DNA from 3 places in the Planococcus sp. TJ-302 genome. Region 1 is predicted to be linked to each of the others. Evidence: riboswitches for the same ligand, from Rfam matches in the RefSeq annotation. Region 1 holds a riboswitch; each other region holds the start of a gene.
The links. Region 1 has a riboswitch for lysine ahead of AC4EHB_RS10575 (transporter substrate-binding domain-containing protein). Riboswitches for the same ligand answer to the same signal wherever they lie in the genome.
Positions count from the first base shown of each region.

Region 2: another riboswitch for lysine. It lies ahead of dapA (4-hydroxy-tetrahydrodipicolinate synthase); the one in region 1 lies ahead of AC4EHB_RS10575 (transporter substrate-binding domain-containing protein).
Region 3: another riboswitch for lysine. It lies ahead of AC4EHB_RS14835 (Na+/H+ antiporter NhaC family protein); the one in region 1 lies ahead of AC4EHB_RS10575 (transporter substrate-binding domain-containing protein).

Region 1 is NZ_JBZDOI010000001.1:2,180,309-2,184,503, reverse strand. Features, by position in the region: gene pgeF (peptidoglycan editing factor PgeF) at 1-262, opposite strand, end outside; gene AC4EHB_RS10585 (SRPBCC family protein) at 394-843, opposite strand; gene AC4EHB_RS10580 (nucleotidyltransferase domain-containing protein) at 1,041-1,826, shown strand; lysine riboswitch at 2,101-2,283, shown strand; gene AC4EHB_RS10575 (transporter substrate-binding domain-containing protein) at 2,417-3,262, shown strand; gene AC4EHB_RS10570 (amino acid ABC transporter permease) at 3,327-4,094, shown strand; gene AC4EHB_RS10565 (amino acid ABC transporter ATP-binding protein) at 4,125-4,195, shown strand, end outside.
Region 2 is NZ_JBZDOI010000001.1:1,885,536-1,889,730, forward strand. Features, by position in the region: gene AC4EHB_RS09190 (TraB/GumN family protein) at 1-356, opposite strand, end outside; gene ypfJ (KPN_02809 family neutral zinc metallopeptidase) at 461-1,303, opposite strand; gene AC4EHB_RS09200 (class I SAM-dependent methyltransferase) at 1,371-1,973, opposite strand; lysine riboswitch at 2,079-2,257, shown strand; gene dapA (4-hydroxy-tetrahydrodipicolinate synthase) at 2,415-3,305, shown strand; gene AC4EHB_RS09210 (STAS domain-containing protein) at 3,348-4,190, opposite strand.
Region 3 is NZ_JBZDOI010000004.1:35,616-39,810, reverse strand. Features, by position in the region: gene AC4EHB_RS14845 (sulfite exporter TauE/SafE family protein) at 1-284, shown strand, start outside; gene AC4EHB_RS14840 (bifunctional metallophosphatase/5'-nucleotidase) at 298-1,641, shown strand; lysine riboswitch at 1,712-1,894, shown strand; gene AC4EHB_RS14835 (Na+/H+ antiporter NhaC family protein) at 2,008-3,582, shown strand; gene AC4EHB_RS14830 (sodium-dependent transporter) at 3,783-4,195, shown strand, end outside.

The DNA of each region.
Region 1 (4,195 bases):
TGGCGCTCGCCAAATCCAATGCGCCGCGGCCTTTGTCCGACGTTTCCACGCGGTGGAAATTGGCGCTATGGGTTTGCTGGGCGCAAACGAGATCATTCATGCTGCTATTGACTGATGTTGTAAGAAGTGCCCGGTTTTCGGCAATCTTAGCAGGATCCATGCATGCGTGGAGCGCCATATTATTGGCTTCCGGTGCTTCTTCGTTCTTCATCGTAATGCCTGCAAGAAACTTGTTGTCGTCCGTATAAATAATCGATTTCATCTTCGCACCTCTTTTCAACAATTTTACCAGGGCTCTGAAAAAACTTACTGCCTTTCCTAAAATATATAGCAGCAGCGGCCAGAAGCCAACCAAAAAAGGAAAGTACGCTTTGCAGCGCGCTTTCCTTTTTGCTACTCGGAACTTTCACAAATGGCTTTGATGTTTTCCAAGGTATGGGAGGCAGAGTTCCGGCTCAGCCGTTCGTAGATGATCCGGTCGGTGATTTTTCCGAACAAGTCATCCGGGATATAGCTTTCGATTTCAAAACTGACCTCTGTCCCAGAGTCTCTCGTAACGTAATAGCTGGATTGTCTGGCATTGAAACTGCCGCTCATCATGCCCGTCCATTTGGCGGTGCTGTCGGTGATTTCGCATTCTGTGACTTGAATGGTTTCAGGGAAATGCATGCCCATGATGGCATACTCGGCTTCAACGACGGTACCGACCTCACCGTTGCCATCAATTTTTTTCGGAGAAGCCAGATTGTTGTAGAAATGTGCCCAATTTTCAGGATTGATGGTGTAGCGAAAAACTTTTTCAAGTGGAGCATTGATGAAGATGGTCTGTTTCGTGTGAGCCATGCGTTCATTCGCCTCCTGGAATGCAAGATGATTTCTGCTTTCATTATACAACGAAGAAATCATTAAACTTCTAATTTATCGGAATATTTAAATAAATTATTATGGTGTATATGGGATGTGTGGGCAAATTGGCATTCCGTGGCAAATCAATTATGCTAATCAGATAAGAAGTGAAATTAATGAAAGCGGTGGCGTTGATGGATCAGGTGATACAGGAAAAGTTAAAAGAAATCGAAGAACAGTTTCAAGTGAAAGTGCTGTTTGCGGTTGAGTCCGGCAGCCGGGCGTGGGGATTTCCGTCAACGGACAGTGATTATGACGTCCGTTTCGTCTATATTCATCAGCCGGAGTGGTATTTGGCCATCGACCCGCAAGGCATCGGCGAGAAGCGGGATGTCATTGAAATGCCCATTAGCGACATGCTCGACATCAGCGGATGGGAAATTACGAAAGCTTTGCGGCTGTTCCGTAAAAGCAACCCGCCATTTCTAGAGTGGATGTACAGCGAAATCCGGTATTACGAGGCCTATTCGTTCAAGGAGAAGTTAAAAGGGCTGGAAGATGAAGTTTTTTTCCCGAACGCGAGCCTCCATCATTACTTGAACATGGCCAAAAACAATTACCGAACCCATCTCAGTAAAGAGGAAGTAAAGATAAAAAAATATTTTTACGCATTGCGTCCGGTCTTGGCAGCCACTTGGATCAAAGAGCGCCAGACCATTCCTCCGATTGATTTTTATGAGTTGATGGAAGCGCTTGTGCCCGAAGGAATTTTGAAAGAAGAAATTCTCGATTTATTGGAGCGCAAGAAAGCGGGGGAAGAGCTGGACCTGGAACAGCGGATTCCTGCGATCCATCATTTCTTGGACAGTGAAATTGAAAGGCTGGAAGCTTATGCAAAAACATTGCCGCCGCGCATTGGAGACCCGACAGATAAGCTTGATTCATTATTTAGGGAGACTTTAGAGCAAGTATGGAAATAATTGCGCAAACAAAAGGCAGACCATCTTTAAAAAAGCCGATTCGCTTTTTTCAGTCCTTTGGTTTGGAAGGTGAAATATTTTTATGCTTTCATTTAAAACAAGCATAATAATAAATTTGGATATTCGCTTAATTACTACAACTACTTTTTCTTTGAATAGTTTTGATTGATGATAAGGCGCGGAAAAAGAGCTCAGAACAGAATTTGGAGCGGCGTTGACAGGAAAAAAGTAATAATGTAGACTATGAAAAACAAGTGAATATGACCTCACTTTCCGGTGAGGTAGAGGCGCGGAATTTATTAGTCCATAGAGGAGTTTGAGAAACAAGGATGCTATGGAGAAGGGAAGACCGCCGAAGTTTGTAATATTTCTCATTATTACTTGCTGGGTCTGCAGTGAATAATTGCAGGACTGCCGCATTGGACTTCCCAGTCTTTCGCGGTGTGCTATCTCGATACGGGAAAAGAGGATTTAGGGCAACTATGCATATAGCGATCTGAGTCTATCTCAGGTCTTTTTTTGTACATAGCTGCCCTTTTTGGCCTATTCAGAATTATTTTACTTAAAACACAAAGGGGGAGAATGAAAAGATGAAAAAGAAATCAGGATTGATGTTAACAGCCGTGCTGTCACTGGGCATGTTGCTTGCGGGATGCGGATCGGAAGAAGACGCAGCTTCAGGCGGAGGTTCAACCGAAGAAGGCGGGACGTTTAAAGTAGGGATGGAAGCGGGCTACGCGCCGTTCAACTGGACGCAGAGCGATGATTCCAATGGCGCTGTGAAAATTTCCGGCAATGCGGAATACGCGGGCGGCTATGATGTGGAAATCGCGAAACAAATCGCGGAAGGTCTCGGAAAAGAATTGGAAATCGTCAAAACGGAATGGGACGGCTTGGTCCCAGCACTGAACTCCGGCAAAATCGATGCCATTGTGGCGGGCATGTCGCCGACAGCGGAACGCAAAGAAACCATCGATTTTTCCGAGCATTATTACACATCGGAATTGGTGATGGTTGTGAAAAAAGGCGGCGAATTTGAAGGCGCGAGCGAGCTTGCTGACTTCAGCGGCGCGAAAATAACGGCGCAATTGAATACGTTCCATTATACGGTTATCGACCAAATTGAAGGGGTTTCCAAAGAGACGGCAATGGAAAGCTTCCCAGCAATGCGGGTAGCGCTTGAGTCGGGCATGATTGACGGCTATGTTTCAGAACGCCCGGAAGCGGTCAGCGCTTCAGCAGCGAACGAGAATTTCGCGATGGTGGAATTCACAGAAGGCTTTGAGACTTCAGAAGATGACACGGCAGTAGCTGTCGGCTTGAAAAAAGGCAGCGAGTTTACAGAACAGATCAACGAAACATTAACTGGCATCTCAGAAGAGCAACGCCAGGAAATCATGGATACGGCTATTCAAAACCAACCAGCTGCCCAGTAAAAGTTTAGGCGGTGCCGGCTGCAGCTAAATGCAGCCGGCTTTAAATTTTTTTAGGAGGAAAACCATGAGTCTTGAGTGGGTTATCACCATACTTACAAATAACTGGCCAATGTTCCTGCGCGGAGCAGGGATGACATTGCTGATTTCCATCATCGGCACGTTGATCGGTGCCGCAATCGGTTTGATTATCGGCATTGTCAATACAGTTCCGATGCCGGAGCGCGGCGTGAAGCGTTTGTTCCAGAAAACGATCAATTTCTTGCTGTCCGCGTACGTGGAATTTTTCCGCGGCACGCCGATGATTGTTCAGGCAATGGTCATTTTCTACGGCTCGGCGATGGCTTTCGGCATTGATATGGATGTCTTTACGGCGGCGATTTTCATCGTCTCCATTAATACGGGCGCTTATATGTCGGAAATCGTCAGGGGCGGTATCATTTCTGTCGACAAAGGACAGTTCGAAGCGGCACAGGCAATCGGCATGAATCATTTCCAGACAATGATGAACGTCGTCATGCCGCAGGTAGTGCGCAACATCCTTCCGGCAACCGGCAACCAGTTTGTCATCAATATCAAGGACACCGCCGTATTGAACGTTATCGGCGTCACGGAATTGTTTTTCCAGACCAAGTCGGTGTCGGGCAATAATTTCCGGTATTTCGAATCGTTCTTCATCGCCTGCGTCTTGTACTTTGTCATGACATTCACCATCACGCTCCTGCTGCGCAAGCTTGAGCGCAAAATGGCAGGGCCGTCCAATTACAGCATGATCGGCGGCTTGCCAATGCAAGTGGTCACGGCAGAAGACACAGAACATAAAATCAAAGAATAAGAAATCCGCAATAGCAGAAGAGGAGACCTTATGGAAAAAGTTATTGAAATCCAGCATTTAAGCAAATCCTTCGGAACGCATGAAGTGTTGAAAGACATCGA
Region 2 (4,195 bases), 290 kb from region 1:
ACCAACTCTGCACCGGTGTCTTTGGCGGACTCAATGCCTTGCAGCATTTCCTGCCCCGGCTTGATGCCGAACTGGTCAGCCAGACGGTTCTGGAACGAGGAGATCGCCAAGTTCATCAGCAGCAAGCTGGATTTCTTTTCTTTGATGACTTTGAAAATATCGGTTTCTTTCCACTTGCTCTTATCAGTCACCGACTGGTAGCGCTGGGCGTCCAGCTCAATGCATACCGAATCCGGCCGCTCCGCTTCAATGACTTCTTTGACCTGCACCGCGCTTTGGCGCGAAACGTGTGCTGTACCGATGAGAATAATTTCCCGGCCGTCGATGTACAGGCGCGTTATATTTTCTTCATGCATGGATTTACTTCCTTCACAGAACCTAATTTCCCTCCGCCGCAAGGCGCAAAGACTGTCTATTTCAATAATGAATCACATCGCCGAAAATATCAACTATTGTCGCGTCATAACCCGGTTGCGTTGAACGTGTTGCCGTTGCGCAGATCGCCATGTTCAAAACCTCTATAGAACCAGCGCTTGCGCTGCTCCGAAGTGCCGTGCGTAAAGCTTTCCGGAACGACATAGCCGCGTGACCGTTGCTGGATGGTGTCATCGCCTACCGCACTGGCAGCCGTCAATGCCTCTTCCAAATCTCCTTCTTCAAGGAGGTCCATGCCTTCTGCGTGGTGCGCCCAGACACCCGAGTAGTAATCCGCCTGCAATTCAAGCTTCACTTGGAGCTCATTATAATCTTCCTCGCTCAGCTTATTGCGCATCGGCTGCACTTTGCCCATGGTACCAAGGAGGTTTTGTACGTGATGCCCCACTTCATGCGCAACGACGTAAGCCATCGCAAAATCGCCAGGTGCCTGGAATTGGGTCTGCAATTCTTCGTAGAAGCTCAAGTCAATGTAGAGTTTCTGGTCGCCGGGGCAATAAAATGGCCCAACCGACGCACCCGCTGTGCCGCATGCCGAATCAACGCTCTCTGTGTAAAGCACCAAGGTCGGCTCCTCATATTCCAAGCCCTCTTCCGCGAACACTTCAGTCCATACCTGTTCTGTATCCGCAAGAACGACTGACACGAATTCCGCCAATTCCTCTTCTTCTTGGGATGCCACATATGGTTCATTTGACTGCGATCCGCCGCCCATCGTATCCAACATTGCACCCGGATCCCCTCCAAGAAAAGATACCAACAAAACAATAAGCAAGCCGCCGATGCCGCCTCCGGCAATCAGGCCTCCGCCACCTCTTCCTCTTCTATCTTCAACGTTGCCGCTGCCTGCTCTGCCCTTCCATTTCATCTATTTCCTCTCCTCGCCATTCACTTTTTATAAGCTATACCCCATTCGGTACCGCTTTTAATCCATTTCAATCGAGGCGGTAAATTAAAAATCGCTCTCTTAAATCGCCTTCCACTCCCGGCAGTTCAACTTCCTGGAACTGTTTAAATCCTGTGCTATGCTCCAAATAGCCGATGTAATCCTCTGACGGAAAGAATAAGATCAGCTCGACATTCCGCAGCGAACGTTCCACGGACTTCAGGATATTATTGATGACCGTGATGAAAATCTGAACAGAAAATGGGTTAAAAAAATAGAATTTATTGTCGTGGGGATGAATTCGGTATTGTTCAGCGAGTGTACAGACAAAACGGATCCGCCCTTTTGCCGCTGGCCGCTTTTGCACGTAGGACTCCAGGTTTTCACAGGCTTGTTGGTGAAGGCCCTGATCCATTTCGACCCCGGTCGATGCCGCGCCGACCAAATGGTGCACCAAAAAGTTGAGGCGCCCTTTGCCGGAGCCGAAATCGACGAACCTATCTTCCGGGGATAAAGGATAGCTATTGAAAAGTGTCTCGAGCAGTTCATATGGTGTCGGTTCGTAGCGATTGTAATGGAAGGTATCATGGAACCCCTGCTGTATGCCTGAAGTATGGATATTCAGGTCGTGATCGTATTGCCGTTCGTCCATCAAATCTCCTCGATTCTTATAAAATAGTGCCTTGCATACTTGCAATTAAAGCAGGAATTTGGTAAAGTCTAGCTAATTCAATAATTTCTTGCTCCGCTTTTTCGGAGTGAGGATAGAGGCGCAAAAACCATCAGTAGACAGCTCGAGGATGATGAGATCCGATGACAGCTGCTGAAAGGGGAATTTGCCGAAGTGGCCAGGCGCTCATTGCCGATGTTGCTGGGTCTGCATTAAACAAATGCAGGACTGTCATATAGGAGACTATATGGAGGGCTATCTGACGCATGGATTGAGCGCTTTACACGCTAATCCTATCGCAGCAACGAGACCCTTCGTTGCTGCTTTTTTGTTTTTCCGATACGCTTGCCGCCTCTGATTACGCACGATCAACGCAGCAGCAGACAATAGAACACACAAAAAAATGAGAAAAGGGTGGTATTTATGAATTTCGGACAAGTAGTGACAGCAATGGTGACGCCATTTGACGCAAGCGGTGACATCGATTTCCCCGCAACTGCAGCCCTAGTGGAACATTTAATTGAAACCGGGAGCGATGCATTGGTGGTAGCAGGCACTACCGGCGAATCGCCGACTTTATCGGAGGACGAAAAGATCGACCTCTTCAAGTTTGTCGTCGATACTGTCCAAGGCCGCATTCCAGTCATTGCAGGAACCGGCTCAAACAATACACGCGCTTCAATCACGTTGACGCACGGTGCAGAAGAAGCGGGCGTTGATGCCATTATGCTGGTGACACCATATTACAATAAACCTTCACAAGAAGGCATGTTCCAGCATTTTCAAGCGATTGCAGCCGCCACTCATCTGCCAGTCATGCTATATAATATTCCTGGGCGCAGCGTCGTCAATCTGTCAGTCGACACCATTGTGCGCTTAGCCGCAATCGACAATATCGTCTCCATCAAAGAAGCAAGCGGGAGCCTTGATGCCGCAGCCGAGATCATTGAACGCACACCCGATACGTTCAGTTTATACAGCGGCGATGACGGCTTGACCTTGCCGCTTCTTGCAATTGGCGGAACAGGCATCGTATCTGTAGCTGCCCATATCATCGGCCGTGAAATGCAAGTGATGATTTCCAGCTTTAAAGCCGGCGACACGGCAAAAGCCGCGCAGCTTCACCGCACACTTCTGCCGGTCATGAATTCGTTATTTGCTGCACCGAATCCAGTTCCTGTTAAATCAGCATTAAACTGGGCTGGTGTAGCAGTGGGCGGCGTACGCTTGCCGATGATTCCGTTGACGGAACAAGAAACACTGACGTTACAAGAAACTTTAGCGCCCGTAGTAAAAACGGCCGCTACACAATAATAAAAAACCCGCTGAAGCAAAGGCTTCAGCGGGTTTTTTGCATCAAGTTTCAGCAGTTAATTTTTTAAAGGCTTGTTTCAAGCTGCCGCCAAGTGCCAGCTGCCGGACATCGACACCTAAATGCGTAATCGTCTGGGCAATTTCTGGCCGGATACCGGTCAGAACAGCGTGCACACCGATTAATTTCAGCGACTCAGTCAACATGATGATTTGTTGTGCCACCATGGTATCCACTTTCACGACACCCGATAAATCGATGATTAACGTTGAAACGTCCAAATTGCCGACTGACATGAGCGTTTTCTCCAGAATGTGTTCTGCGCGGTCCACTTCGATTGCCCCGACAAGAGGCAAGATCGCAATTTCGTCATTGACGGGCACGACTGGCGAAGACAGCTCCAAATACTCCGTGCGCGCTTCCTTAAGATTTTTTTGATACGAATTGATGTACGCGAAACTATAAGAATACGCCGCATGGTCAAGCAGGCTATGGAAAAATTCCATGACCTCGAAAAGCACTTCAAGTTCTATGCCTTTGTATACAGCTTCCGACTTGATAACTTTCCCGATATGCTTGCGGTAAATATTCGTTTCCGCTAAAGCGCTATCGAGCTGCATGCCTTCTTTCAGGAAATAATTCCCGGTGGCATGGCCCCATTCAGCAATCTCATCGTAAGCCTGTTGCGGATCAAGGAAATTCGTGATGGATTTGCCGATCAATCCAATCAGCCCTGAACGGAACTCGATAACCGCCTTCAGCAACTCTCCATAGCCTGCAACATCTGCCGGGCTGGCATCTTTTAATGCCTCTTCCTGGATCAATTGGGCGATTAAATATTTATCTTCTTCCACCCGTTGGCCGAGCAGTGTAACTTCCCTTTTCATGTGGT
Region 3 (4,195 bases), on a different contig from region 1:
TGCCCGCTATGATCCTACTGTTCTTGTTCCCGCCGCATGTCGCGGTTGGTACGTCAATGTTGATGGTGTTCTTATCTTCCATTATCAATTCAATCACGCATATTTCGCTAGGCAATGTGCCTTGGATTTATACACTTGCGATTGTGCCTACGGCGTACATCGGAGCTAAGATTGGTGCGTCATTGAACAAAAAGATAAAATCGGAGACGCTTGTCGTCATTTTGCGGCTAGCGTTGCTGATCCTTGGCTTGCGTTCGATTTATGAGGGATTATTCAGTATTTAAAGAGGTGCAGAACATGGGGGAAATTATTCATATTTATCATACAAATGATCTCCACAGCCATTTTTCACATTGGCCGGAGATCCGTGCCTTTTTGCATGAACGCAAGCGCTGGCATGAGGAGGCGGGCGATACATGCTTGATTTTGGATATCGGCGACCATGTTGACCGTTCGCACCCTTTTAGTGAAGGGACTGCCGGGAAAGGCAATGTGGATCTTCTAAACGATGCTGGCTATGATGCAGTGACCATTGGGAACAATGAAGGCATTACTTTGTCGAAAAAAGAATTGGACGAGTTATATATACAAGCTGATTTTGATGTGGTGGTATCAAATCTTTTCACCGCTGAAGGCCGCCGTCCGTCTTGGGCAAAACCCTCCGCAGTCGTCTCGACTGCGGAGGGCCGGAAAATCGGGTTGGTCGGGGCGACTGCGGAATTCACGCCTTTTTACAAGCGCCTTGGCTGGACGGTGTCAGATGCTAAGCAATCCATTGTTGAAGCCGCCGCAGAGCTGAAGGGGACCGTCGATTTTATCGTCTGCCTTTCGCATCTTGGTATCAGGGAAGATGAGCTGCTTGCAGAAATGTGCAGCGACTTGGATATCATCCTTGGCGCGCATACCCACCATATTTTCCACGAAGGGAAAATGATCAATGATTCGCTGCTCGGTGCTGCCGGGAAGTTCGGCATGTTTATAGGCCATATCACAATCGACCCAGTTACGGGGGAGCGGGAAGCAGAGCTGATTGAAACGGCCGATCAGCGCAGCAATGATGAAGGGTTCAATGACATGCTCATTGAGGAGGGCAAAATGCAGCTTAACGAACCGGTCTTTTACAACGACAAGCCTTTAAAGGCAGAGTGGTTCAAAGACTCAGAACTTGCTGAACTTTTCGGCCAAGCGATGCTGGAATACTCCGGTGCGGATTGTGCGTTGTTCAATGCTGGGTTGTTCATGGAAGATATGCCGCTCGGCGAGACAACGCGTTACGATTTCCATAAGATGTTGCCGCATCCGATCAATTTGTGCATGATCGAGTTGAGTGGTGCAGAACTGAAAGAAATCTTTCTTCAATCGTTGAACGCTGACTGGCCGAATATCGAATTGAAAGGGATGGGTTTCAGAGGGGCGGTTTTCGGCAACATGGTCCGCGTCAACTTTTCATTGGTCGGGCATGAGCTGCACATTGGCGGCCGCCGCGCGCGGCATGATGAAATGTTCAACTTGATCACACTAGATATGTTCACGTTCGGCTATTTTTTCCCGGAGCTGAAGCGTGCTCCGAAAACGTATTTCATGCCGGAATTTCTGCGCGATGTCTTTAGCCAATTTTTCCGCACTAAACCGGTGAAATGAGTGAATATTCGGAGTTGAAATTCATTTGATTTCATTAATATTGTGCGCTATGCTTTTAATGAATTCAATATCGATGGGTAGAGGCTGCAAGGCTTATCAGTAGGGTGCGGGGGTATGACATGGTTGCTCGCATACGAAAGGGGGTTTTGCCGAAGTTTCTTTTTCAGCTGTCACTGAAAAAGAGGCTGGGGTCATTCTGAACAAGAATGTCACTGTCGTCTGTGTTTTGCATAGACGAAGAGCTACAGGGTTGTTTGATGTTTTACCACACAGACGAATTGTAGAAGGCTGATTGTATCCATTGGGAACAATCAGCCTTTTTTTCTTACTTTCTCTTCCATCCTATTAAAAAAGGAGGAATTTAACATGGAAAACACTATTTTTTCGATTTTGCCGCCAATCGTGGCAATCGTCATGGTCCTGCTGACAAAACGTGTACTGTTGTCGCTTGGCGCAGGGATTGTCGCTGCGGCGTTCATTTTGACTTCTTTCGCGCCGGTACAAGCCGCTACGGAAATCTTCAATTCATTTGCCATCACGTTCTGGGACGGGGGGTTCAACGCTTATAACGTCTTTATCCTGCTGTTCTTGTTTTTGCTCGGAATCATTACCGCGTTTGTCAGCCTGTCGGGCGGCAGTATGGCATTTGCCGATTGGGCATCTGAACGCATCAAAACACGCCGAGGCGCAAAAGTGCTGACAGTCGTGCTCGGAATGGTCATTTTCATCGATGATTATTTCAATGCGTTGGCAGTTGGCCAAGTAGCACGTCCGATTACGGACCGCTACAAAATTTCACGCGCTAAACTTGCTTATTTCATCGATTCAACGGCTGCACCTGTTTGTGTTATTTCGCCTGTTTCCAGCTGGGGAGCGGCAATCATCGGAATCATCGCCAGCATCTTGTCGGCACAGACTTTTGTTCAGATGTCTGCGCTTGAAGCGTTCATCTGGATGGCTCCGATGAATTTCTACGTAGTCGCAGCATTGGCAATCGTCTTTTTCGTCGCAGTGCGCGATGTCGATTTCGGTGCTATGAAAAAACACGAAACACGCGCTATTACAACGGGCGAACTATTCGATGCCAAGAAAACAATTCCTGGGGAGATGAAAGAAGACTTCCCGGTCCATGGTCACGGCCGTGTGACTGATCTGCTTTTGCCAATCATCTTGCTGGTTGCAGGAACGATCGGGGCAATGATTTGGACCGGTTACCAGAATGCAGGGCAGATCTTGGATATCTGGGCAATTTTTGAAAACACGGATGTTCCTGCTTCTTTGATGGCCGGCGGTTTATTGGGTGCGATTTCTTCCATCCTATTGTACGTTCGCCAATTTAAACACAATAAAACAGCAAAAGCGTCTTGGGTTGGAAAAGGCATCTTTGAAGGCATCCGTTCTATGCTTGGAGCTGTGCTGATTTTGATTTTTGCATGGTCGTTGAGTTATTTGATTGGTGCATTGGAGACAGGACTGTATTTGGCTGATTTTGTTACTGAAAGCAATATGCCGATTGAAATCCTTCCTGTGCTGCTTTTCGTACTTGCAGGAATCATGGCCTTCTCAACAGGAACTTCATGGGGCTCTTTCGGGATCTTGCTGCCAATTGCCGGAAATATCATGGCACAAGCTGCACCAGAATTATTGCTGCCAGCACTTGCAGCGGTTTTGGCAGGCGCAGTGTTCGGAGACCATTGTTCACCAATTTCCGATACAACTATTCTGTCGTCTACCGGTGCAGGAAGCAACCATATGGACCATGTGTTGACTCAATTGCCTTATGCATTGACTGCAGCTGCTATAGCAGCGGTCGGCTACATCGTAATAGGTTTTACAGGTTCACTTCTATGGTCGCTACTGACAGTCATAGTCATTTTAGCAGTATTATTCCTTGTATGGTCAAAACGAACTACAATTTTAGAAAAACAAGCAAATAGCTAGTGGTTTTAAAAGCAGAGATCTTGGATCTCTGCTTTTTTATTATTGCAGTAATAGTTTTTAAGAAATTTTTTCCGGAATTATCTTTACTTTAGAGGAACCCATAGTTATACTAATTTTAGATTAGTCAATAATCTGAAAATAAACAAACTTCCTATTTTTCTGTAAGAAAAATGGAAGAAGACAAAAAAGGGGGAAGAAAAATGGAACGTTCGCAATGGGGCACACGCGCCGGTTTTATTTTAGCGGCAGTCGGCTCGGCGGTAGGTTTGGGGAACATTTGGCGTTTTCCATATGTAGCCTATGAAAATGGTGGAGGAGCATTCTTTATACCGTACTTATTCGCTCTGTTGACCGCAGGGATACCAATTCTAATTTTAGAATTCACCATTGGGCATAAATACCGTGGATCCGCACCGTTATCATTCTTTAGAATGGGCGGCAAGAAAATGGAGTGGCTGGGCTGGTGGGCAGTATTTGTCTCATTTGTCATATCCACCTATTATGCAGTTATCATCGCTTGGTCTATGCGTTACACGATTTTCTCATTCAACCAGGCTTGGGGATCAGACACCGAAGCATTTCTGTTTAACGATTTCCTTCAATTGACAGTGAC